One region of the Pantoea sp. S-LA4 genome, then DNA from elsewhere that is predicted to be linked to it. Evidence: predicted binding sites of a transcription regulator. Region 1 holds the regulator's gene; each other region holds the start of a gene.
What was found. The regulator LexA, encoded in region 1, represses DNA repair genes until DNA is damaged. The targets are predictions, from matches to a motif close to TNCTGTATGTACATACAGNA.

Region 1 (2,203 bases):
GCTTCGCCGGCAAAGGCTTCCACCGCATAGGCGAAACCGTCAAGCGCGTAGGCGGTAAAGGTGATAAACATCAACAGCACCGCGTTGACTGCCACCACCTGCGGACCGATGCGCGCGCCCAGTACGGTCAGTGAGGCAAAACAGAGCTGCAGCAGTAACGAACGCAGCATGATGTCGCGATTAAGCCGCAGCAGGCGCTGAATATCACCGCGCCAGCTCTGCTTCAGTATTGCCGTAGTGATGCCGCGCAGTTTCAACACCCGCCAGACCATTACCGCACCGACGGCCAGCGTGATGTACTCTGCCAGTGCGGTCGCGGTTGCCGCTCCCGCCACGCCCCAGTGCAGCCCCATCACCAGCCACAGATCGAGCACAATATTGACCAGATTACCGACCACCAGCAGGATGACCGGTGCCCGCGCATACTGCACACCGAGCAGCCAGCCAAGGATCACCAGGTTTGCCAGCGTGGCAGGCGCACTCAGCCAGCGGATCTGAATAAACAGCGTCGCCTGTTGCAGAACCTTGGGATCGCCGCCAATCAGAGAGGTCGCCAGGCGGGTGATGGGGGTACGCAGACAGATGAACAGCACGCCAGCCAGCAGCGCAATGATTAAAGGCTGGGTCAGCGCGCGTGCCAGTGCCGTTTTATCGCCCGCGCCGAATGCCTGCGCCGTCAGGCCAGTGGTACTCATTCGCAGGAACAGCAACAGCATGAAGAGGAAACTGGTGACTGTCGTCCCGACCGCCACCCCGCCAAGATAGACCGGGCTGTCGAGATGACCAATGACAGCGGTATCGACCACACCCAGTAAGGGTACGGTGATGTTAGAAAGGATCATCGGCAGCGCGAGCCGCCAGAGTTTTTTGTCGGTAGCCGTTAAAAAACGCATTCGCAGTTCCGTGCTCAGCGCTGCAGAGAGGGGAGCTGCAGCGACAAAATTAGGGCCGACAGAATAGCATCAGACGCTACGAATGCGCGGTTATATCAGGCTCAGAGCCACTCGCCGTTGCGAACCACACCCACCGCCAGACCTTCAACGGTCAGTGACTGCGCGCGCGTATCGACGACGATCGGATCAAAGTCGCTGTTTTCCGGCAGGAGATGCACGATAGCGCCCTGCTTTTTCCAGCGTTTCACCGTCACTTCATCATCAATGCGGGCCACGACAACCTGGCCGTTACGGACATCCTGGGTTTTATGCACCGCGAGCAGGTCGCCATCCATAATCCCGATATCTTTCATCGACATTCCGCTGACGCGCAGCAGGAAGTCGGCAGAGGGTTTGAACAGGCCCGGATCGACTTTGTAATGAGTTTCGATATGTTCCTGCGCCATGATCGGCTCACCGGCAGCGACCCGGCCAATTAACGGCAGACCTTCAGAGGCCTCTTCTTCCATTAACAGACGGATACCGCGCGAGGCGCCAGAGACAATCTCAATCACCCCTTTACGTGCCAGCGCTTTAAGATGCTCTTCTGCCGCATTCGGCGAGCGGAAACCCAGCTGCGCGGCAATTTCTGCACGCGTAGGCGGCATGCCCGTTTGAGTAATATGGTCGCGAATCAGGTCATAGACCTGCTGCTGCCTGCTGGTTAATGCTTTCATCCCGCCCCCTGGTTGTTTATACAGTCGCTGTGAGTATATACAGGTATTGGCGAAATGGAAACCGATTCTCAGGCAAAAACGCGCCAGATGGCGCGTTGTGGAAGGGTTATCGCAAATGTGTCCAGAGCAGCGCGATCCAGACAAACAGTGCCAGTAAGATACTGATCAGCACCGCTGCCGAGCCCATATCTTTTGCCCGACCGGCTAACGGATGGCGCTCCTGACCGATACGATCCACAACCGCCTCGATGGCGCTATTGAGGATTTCAACGATGACTACCAGCACCACAGCGCCGATCATCAGGATGCGCGAGACGATATCGACATCCAGCCAGCAGGCCACAATAATGGCGACCAGCGCGGCCAGCGCTTCCTGCCGAAAAGCCGCTTCATGCTGCCAGGCGGCACGCAGGCCCTGCCATGAGTAACCTGCGGCTTTCACAATTCTTACAAGACCGGTGGCATTATTTGCCATATTGGTGGAACCCTTTCATCGGATTGACGTCAATGTCTGGGCTGCGTGCAATTGGCACCACCACAGATCTTCGCTGCGCTTTCTGGTATGCTTGCGGCGCTTTGCTAACAAGAGGCTTC
Region 2 (2,203 bases), on a different contig from region 1:
GCGCATCGGGCGGACTACTACCGCATTCTGGAGCGGACGCAGAAAGGCGGACTGGATATCACCGACTGGCTGATGTGGTTCCTCGATATGCTGGATGAGAGCCTGCAACAGGCGATGAACAGCATCGCCCGCACCCAGATCAGGGCGCGCTTCTGGCTACAGCATCGGGAACGCTCTCTGAGCAAAGAGCAGGTAAAAGTACTGAACCGGCTGCTGGATGGCGGCGAGCAGGGTTTTGAACAGGGGATCAGTGCCAGTCAGTATCAGAAGGTGGCAAAAGTGAGTAAGGCGACGGCAACGCGTCATTTAGCGGATTTGCTGGAGAAAGGCTGTCTTTACCGGCTGGAAGGTGGCGGGCGCAGCACGCGCTATCAGGTGAAAACAGACTGAGAGAATGATGCGCGCGCTCAGCCAGTAAAATAACCACGCCGGAAATGGCTTCCGGCGTGATGGGGATCAGGCTGCTTTCACCGCGCGCACTTTCTTGCTGCTGGCGGTTTCTGCTACGGCGGCGTCATCAGAACGCTCCGACACCGTTTCAGGCTGAGCGGCAGTGACGGCCACAGGCTCAGGCAGTTTGCTGGTGCGGAGAATATGCTGCACGGCATCTTTCTGCTCAGCGATCAGCAAGCCCAGCGTTTCTGCCTGCGTCTCATCCAGTGCGGGTTGATGCTGTAACAGCCAGTCGGTGAAGGCTTCGGCCATATCGAGCATTTTGTCGTAGGCATCGGCCTCTTTCTTGTTGGCAAACGTCATCTTCTCTTCACCCTTTCTGACTACTACAAATTTTGTTTCGACAGCCATGTTTTTGCCCTCAGATACTGTGTATACATACAGTATATCACGACGTTGATGCTTTTCCAGCAGAGAATAGAGTTTATCGGTTGTACGCCGCATAACCTTAACCGGGCGCAGGTTTTGGGGTGAAACCGCGTCGCCGGTTACACCTGAAGTTCCTCAAGAAAATCGGCCAGCGCTTTGCGCGGGTCATCCTCTTCCGAGACGATCATCTCGATGCCCCACTGCCCCAGTACCTCTTTTGCCACCGGATTATTGCGGTTGGTAAACAGATAGGACTTGGGACGCGCGGTGGCCAGCCCGGTACGGCCCCACATTTTCGTCAGGCGGTAGAACAGCAGACGAATATTAAAATCGCTGATGCTGTAGCCAACAAACAGCACCGAATTGCCCATCACGTCATGGGTCAGTTTGATGTCGAGCGGTGAATCAAAATAGAGCCGTTCAAAGTAGCTGCTTTCATCGAGCACGATAGAGGTATCGTCATCGAAATCACCGTGCAGCTTGATGATGTGGCGCTTATCTTCGGTCAGCGACACCAGGTCGGCGGCATTAGCCACTTTGTAATAGGGAACGCCATGCGCATCGTGCGCCGCTTCCAGCCAGCGATCGTAATTGGTGGTGTAGATACGCGAGAAGTTGCCCTGGGTAATCATGGTGTGAATTTCTGACGTCCGGACATCAATATCCGGGCGGTGCCATTCGCGATCCATCCAGCTGCGCAGCGGGCCGAGTGACCCTTTCTTCTGTTTGTAATATTCCGCCAGCGACAGGTGGGTACCGTAGGTATTGAAGATTTTAGGATCGTAGCCCAGCTCATTGGCGAGATGGGCAATCAGCTCATGCCACTCCGGCAGGCCAAGGTTGCGTGAGATGCCCGCACCGGCAAACAGAATCAGCTTACCGGAGTCATAGGCACGTTTAAGTTCTGGTTTCATGCAACACTCCGGGCCGTTTTCAAAAAGGTGGCGAAGCGATCGAGCGCGATGCGCCGCATGGAGATCTCATTCTTGAGCTCGCCCATTTCGGCGAAGGTCTGATCGTAGCCTTCCGGGATAAAGACGCAGTCCCACTGAAAGCCGCGGGTACCGGCAGGCTCGGCGGCGATGGTGCCGCGCAGTTCACCTGAAAACTGGTACATCTTGCGGCCATCACAGTAGCCGAGTACGGTTTTTGCCGTCACGGCCTGGCTGTCGAGTCCCTGAACCAGGGCAGTAAAGCGTTCTGCATCCAGCCGGTTCCAGAAAATGCGGGTCAGCCCGGCAGGCAGGCCATTGAGGCCGTCGAGATAGAGTCCGGTATGCTCGACGAAGAGCGGTCGCCCAATCAGTGAAAAGGCTTTGGTCAGTTTATCGCGCACCAGATCGAGTTCATTTTCAGTCTGGATCTCTTCGATGCGACGGGA
Region 3 (2,203 bases), 1.1 Mb from region 1:
TGCAAACGGACGTCGTCAGCGACCAGCAGGCGGAGGAGATGCGTCAACTCCTTACCCAGCGAATCGGCCAGCTGGCCGCCGATGCGGATACGCGCGCGCCACTGGTATTACAGCAACTCGGCTTGCTGGTGGCGCTGATGCCAGACGTGGCCCGCCTGCGCCGCACGCTAAATTCTCACTAACTTCCGCCGCTCTTTGGGTTCAGCGTCATCAGTACGGTGCGCTGAAACCAGGCATTGAGCTCCGCCCTGACCGACAGCGGCAGGGCCGCATAGTGATGGCCTGATATCGCCCCCTGAAGCGCCAGCAACGTCTGCAATCCCACATGCTGGTTAACGGCTTTCAGCCTCAGCCAGCACTGCTTAGCGCCAATGTCATACAGATGCTGTACGTTCAGGATGCCCGCTTCATGCAACATCATCTCCAGGCGTACGCTGAGGTTAGGAAGATCTTTTAACCGGATGGATGACTGCTTATGATGCTGATCGAACTGAGCGGTCTCCAGCGACGCGGCTGATAATCTCAGCAGATGCGTCGGTTCCTGCCAGAGCGCGTCATCAACCCGATAGTAGTTCAGGCTGACCATCACGCCACGCTTGCGAAATACCAGTGGCTCCAGCGGACGCTGCGTAATGTATTCCCGCAGGGGTTCGCTGGCTCGCAGGTAGAGTGCATCATTGTTAACTAAAGCAAAAACCACCCGTTCCACGGCCAGCGCATAGCCGCCAAACTGGGTGCGTGACTCGATGGTTCCCAGCGGGGCCAGACGTTCCCGGGAGCGTTCGACAATCGGATTAACCTTTTTCATCACACCACCTCCATGTTATAGAAATATCTGAAATCACCTTTGCTTTCAGGCAATTAGAAGATAGGAAAAAGCCTTTGCAGGTTCAATGAATAATTAACGGTTCAGCTAACCTTGTGGTGTTTTTGCGAGGCGTTTTCAGAAATTTGGGTTGATCTTTATGCGGAACGACAGTACTGTATATTCATACAGTCCACTGCTGAGTGATTAACTTATGCGAACACAACATCCGAATAATGCACGCTATGCTCATCATTACGCGTCCTCTTCTGTCCCCGCTTCTCATCGTGGCTGGATCACCGAGTTACGCTATAGTGAGCAGCCTGGAATGATGCAGATGTTATTGTTGCCGCTGCTGCAGCAGTTGAGTCAGCAATCACGCTGGCAGTTGTGGTTAACGCCGGCACATAAACTGAATCGCGCCTGGCTGCAGCAATCTGGTTTGCCACTGGATAAAAGCATGCATATTGCTGATTCTGAGCGTCTGAACGCGGTTGAGGCGATGATTAAAGCGCTGCGGACTGGAAATTACAGTGTCGTTTTGGCATGGATTCCGTACGAACTGGATGAAGATGAGCGACGTCAACTGGAAAATGCGGCAGCGGAAGGTGATGCCCTGGGATTGATTTTACGGTCGAGTGGATCACCAGAAGCGCCTCTCGGACCACAAAATGCGCTAAAAATTCAGTCGGATTTGTTTCATTAAGTAAAAATCAGAAGTTTCTCAAGAACTATTTCTTATCTGTCGTCGCTAAACCACTGATTCTGTTAGTTCGAGCGTTGACAATGGTTTAGCAGTTTTTTTGGGCATTGAGCCACGACAATAACACCAGGCTAATTGTTAGAATTTGTGTATAAATCTCTGTTTTTTTACAGAAGCGCCTCACATCATACTTGTAAGTTTCCAATCTCGTTGTAGACTTTATCTCGCCAGGGTGCTCAATAACCTCCGTTTTTTTGCGGTAGAGTCATAAGCGAGCGTTTTGACCCGGCGAAGGATTAAACCAAGAGCAACCTTTTTGCTCATTGCCTATTTGGATGATAACGAGGCGCAAAATGAAAAAGACAGCTATCGCAATTGCAGTGGCACTGGCTGGCTTCGCTACCGTAGCGCAGGCCGCTCCGAAAGATGACACCTGGTACACCGGTGCTAAACTGGGCTGGTCTCAGTATCACGACACTGGTTACTACGGTAACGGTTACCAAAACAATGACGGTCCAACTCACGAAAGCCAGCTGGGTGCAGGTGCATTCGTTGGTTACCAGGCAAATCCATACCTGGGCTTCGAGCTGGGCTATGACTGGCTGGGTCGCATGCCTAACAAAGGCAACGTGACTAACGGCGCATTCAAAGCACAGGGCGTTCAGCTGGCAGCTAAACTGAGCTACCCAATCTAT
Region 4 (2,203 bases), 1.1 Mb from region 1:
CTGAACGACGGTGTAGCAGGCGCTTCATCCGGCATTTCAAAGCGGTATAACGTAGGCGTCTCCGCTGGGGCGCTATGCGCTGGCGAACTGGCTGCGGTAAACGCGGATTCAGTAACGTGGCTGGCGGCTGGCGCAGGGGTCTGCGGTGCCGTAAAGGCCGGGGATGAAGCAGGCTGCGACACAGGTACGGCGGTTGCCGGGGTAGGCACCGCAACGGCTGGTGTTGCTGGTGCGACAGGCGCAGAAACGGCTGCCGGGGCGATCGCCACCTCTGCCGCTTCCGTGGTGGCCGCGACGGCGGCACTGGTCGCAGCAGCAGCTTTCGCCAGCAGTGGATCATCCTGAGAGAGTTCCGCCCCGGCAGCCGCACTGCGCGGTGCAGAAAGCAGAACATCGTCGTCGTCCGGATTTGCCGCATGCAGCAGCGGCGCGTCAGCATGCTCACGCGCATCCGGCTCATCCTCGTCTTCCTGCCAGGGTTCATCGTGACGGGACCGGTTGCTGGCAAACGTCAGCACGCCCATCACCACCCCACCAATTTTTTCGGCAATAGTGAGCCACGACCAGCCGGTATAGAGCGTGATGCCCGCCGCCCAGACGCAGAGCAGGGTCAGCGTGCCGCCCGCCGGGCTAAACCACGGCGCAATCGCATTACTGACCAGGCTACCAATGACGCCGCCTGAGGCGAAGTACCAGATATCATCCGCGTTCAGCGCTGCCATACCACAGGTGGTCACTACCAGCGCCAGTACGCCGATCAGGCGTAAGCCGACGGCGAAATAGTCAAAATAGTCCTGATTATCGCGCTGGCGGAAAGCAATCCAGCACAGACCGAGGATCACCGGCGGTATGGCGTAGGCCATCACACCAAAGATGAACAGTAAGGTGTCAGCCAGCCAGGCGCCAACGCTGCCGCCAATGTTATGAATGGGTTCGTGCCAGGCCGTTTGCGACCAGCTCGGGTCGGAAGGGTTAAAACTGACCAGAGAAACCATCAGGTAGATGGCAAAAAGTGCCACCAGGATGAGCAACGCTTCCAGCAGACGACGTCCACTGCTCAGCGATTGTAACGAAACGTCTTTATCTTCTGTGTATTCCTGGCTCAAGAGAACTCTCCAGGTGCCTGTAAAGTAAGAAGCAACAGCGTCGGGCTGGCCCGACGCTGGTCCTGTATGAATTCACAGGAGTGTACCGAAATCTCACAGGTTTTGCACCTGCCCCGCATCAGCGAGTTTTGATCACCAGTCGATTGCTCTGTTTAACCTCTTCCATCACCACGTAAGTCCGCGTGTCGTTTACGCCCGGCAGGCGCAGCAGGGTTTCACCCAGCAGTTTACGGTAGGCAGACATGTCAGGTACGCGCGTTTTCAGCAGGTAGTCGAAATCGCCAGAAACGAGGTGACACTCTTGAGTTTCCTCAAGTTTTTGTACGGCGGCGTTAAATTGCTCAAACACATCCGGCGCACCACGATTCAGAGTAATCTCAACGAACACCAGCAGTGATGCATCCAGATAGTGCGGGTTTAACTGCGCGGTATAGCCAAGGATGAAACCCTGACGCTCGAGACGACGCACACGCTCAAGACATGGCGTAGGCGATAACCCTACGCGTTTGGAAAGTTCCACGTTTGAAATGCGACCATCTTTCTGAAGTTCATTCAGAATATTTCTGTCAATTCTGTCGAGATCTTTCCCGGGGCGTTTCTTATTGTCTACCATTATTATTGTCTCTCTTAATTCCTTCCCTTTACCTGCCACGCCCTGAAAACGCTCATTGTTCGGGGCATTTCTGAAGTGAACTAACCGAGCCTGCGCGCTTTCACACTTATCCGTATGACGCATGTTGTCTGTCCACATCATGCGTCATTACCAATATCAGGCTGCATTTATTCGGTGTTGCGTGCAAAACAAGAGAGGAAACCCTGTTTTGTTCCGATTAATGTTATTCGCTTCTGATAATGTTTTCGCAAAAGCGCAGGCGATTGTCAAAGTAAAATGTCCAAATTCAGTACAAGATGCCAGACAGACCGCTGGGTATCTGTTTTTAAATGAGTATTTTTGAACTGCTGCACCCCCTAAAACCGATTTTTGCCCCCTTTTGGCGCAGACGGCAGGCGAAAAAGGGACTCATCGACTACGCCGTTTGCAGCTATCGTTAACAAAATTGCCGAAGCCTTGTCTTTGCCGCCGGATATTCCCTACA

Region 2: a site for LexA is predicted at 820-839, ahead of ACX3P5_RS22065 (YebG family protein). Genes of this name have one in related genera too.
Region 3: a site for LexA is predicted at 980-999, ahead of sulA (SOS-induced cell division inhibitor SulA). Genes of this name have one in related genera too.
Region 4: a site for LexA is predicted at 1,167-1,186, ahead of ACX3P5_RS06010 (DNA translocase FtsK 4TM domain-containing protein). Genes of this name have one in related genera too.

Annotation. Positions count from the first base shown of each region.
Region 1 covers NZ_JBTLRC010000002.1:38,866-41,068, reverse strand. Annotated here, with positions in the region: gene dinF (MATE family efflux transporter DinF) at 1-893, opposite strand, end outside; gene lexA (transcriptional repressor LexA) at 995-1,609, opposite strand; gene ACX3P5_RS01075 (diacylglycerol kinase) at 1,716-2,084, opposite strand.
Region 2 covers NZ_JBTLRC010000004.1:326,934-329,136, reverse strand. Annotated here, with positions in the region: gene ACX3P5_RS22070 (Fic family protein) at 1-390, shown strand, start outside; gene ACX3P5_RS22065 (YebG family protein) at 457-804, opposite strand; gene ACX3P5_RS22060 (SIR2 family protein) at 942-1,736, opposite strand; gene ACX3P5_RS22055 (non-canonical purine NTP pyrophosphatase) at 1,733-2,203, opposite strand, start outside.
Region 3 covers NZ_JBTLRC010000002.1:1,166,799-1,169,001, reverse strand. Annotated here, with positions in the region: gene yccS (YccS family putative transporter) at 1-182, shown strand, start outside; gene ACX3P5_RS06285 (TfoX/Sxy family DNA transformation protein) at 179-808, opposite strand; gene sulA (SOS-induced cell division inhibitor SulA) at 1,020-1,511, shown strand; gene ompA (porin OmpA) at 1,862-2,203, shown strand, end outside.
Region 4 covers NZ_JBTLRC010000002.1:1,093,157-1,095,359, reverse strand. Annotated here, with positions in the region: gene ACX3P5_RS06010 (DNA translocase FtsK 4TM domain-containing protein) at 1-1,106, opposite strand, end outside; gene lrp (leucine-responsive transcriptional regulator Lrp) at 1,225-1,719, opposite strand.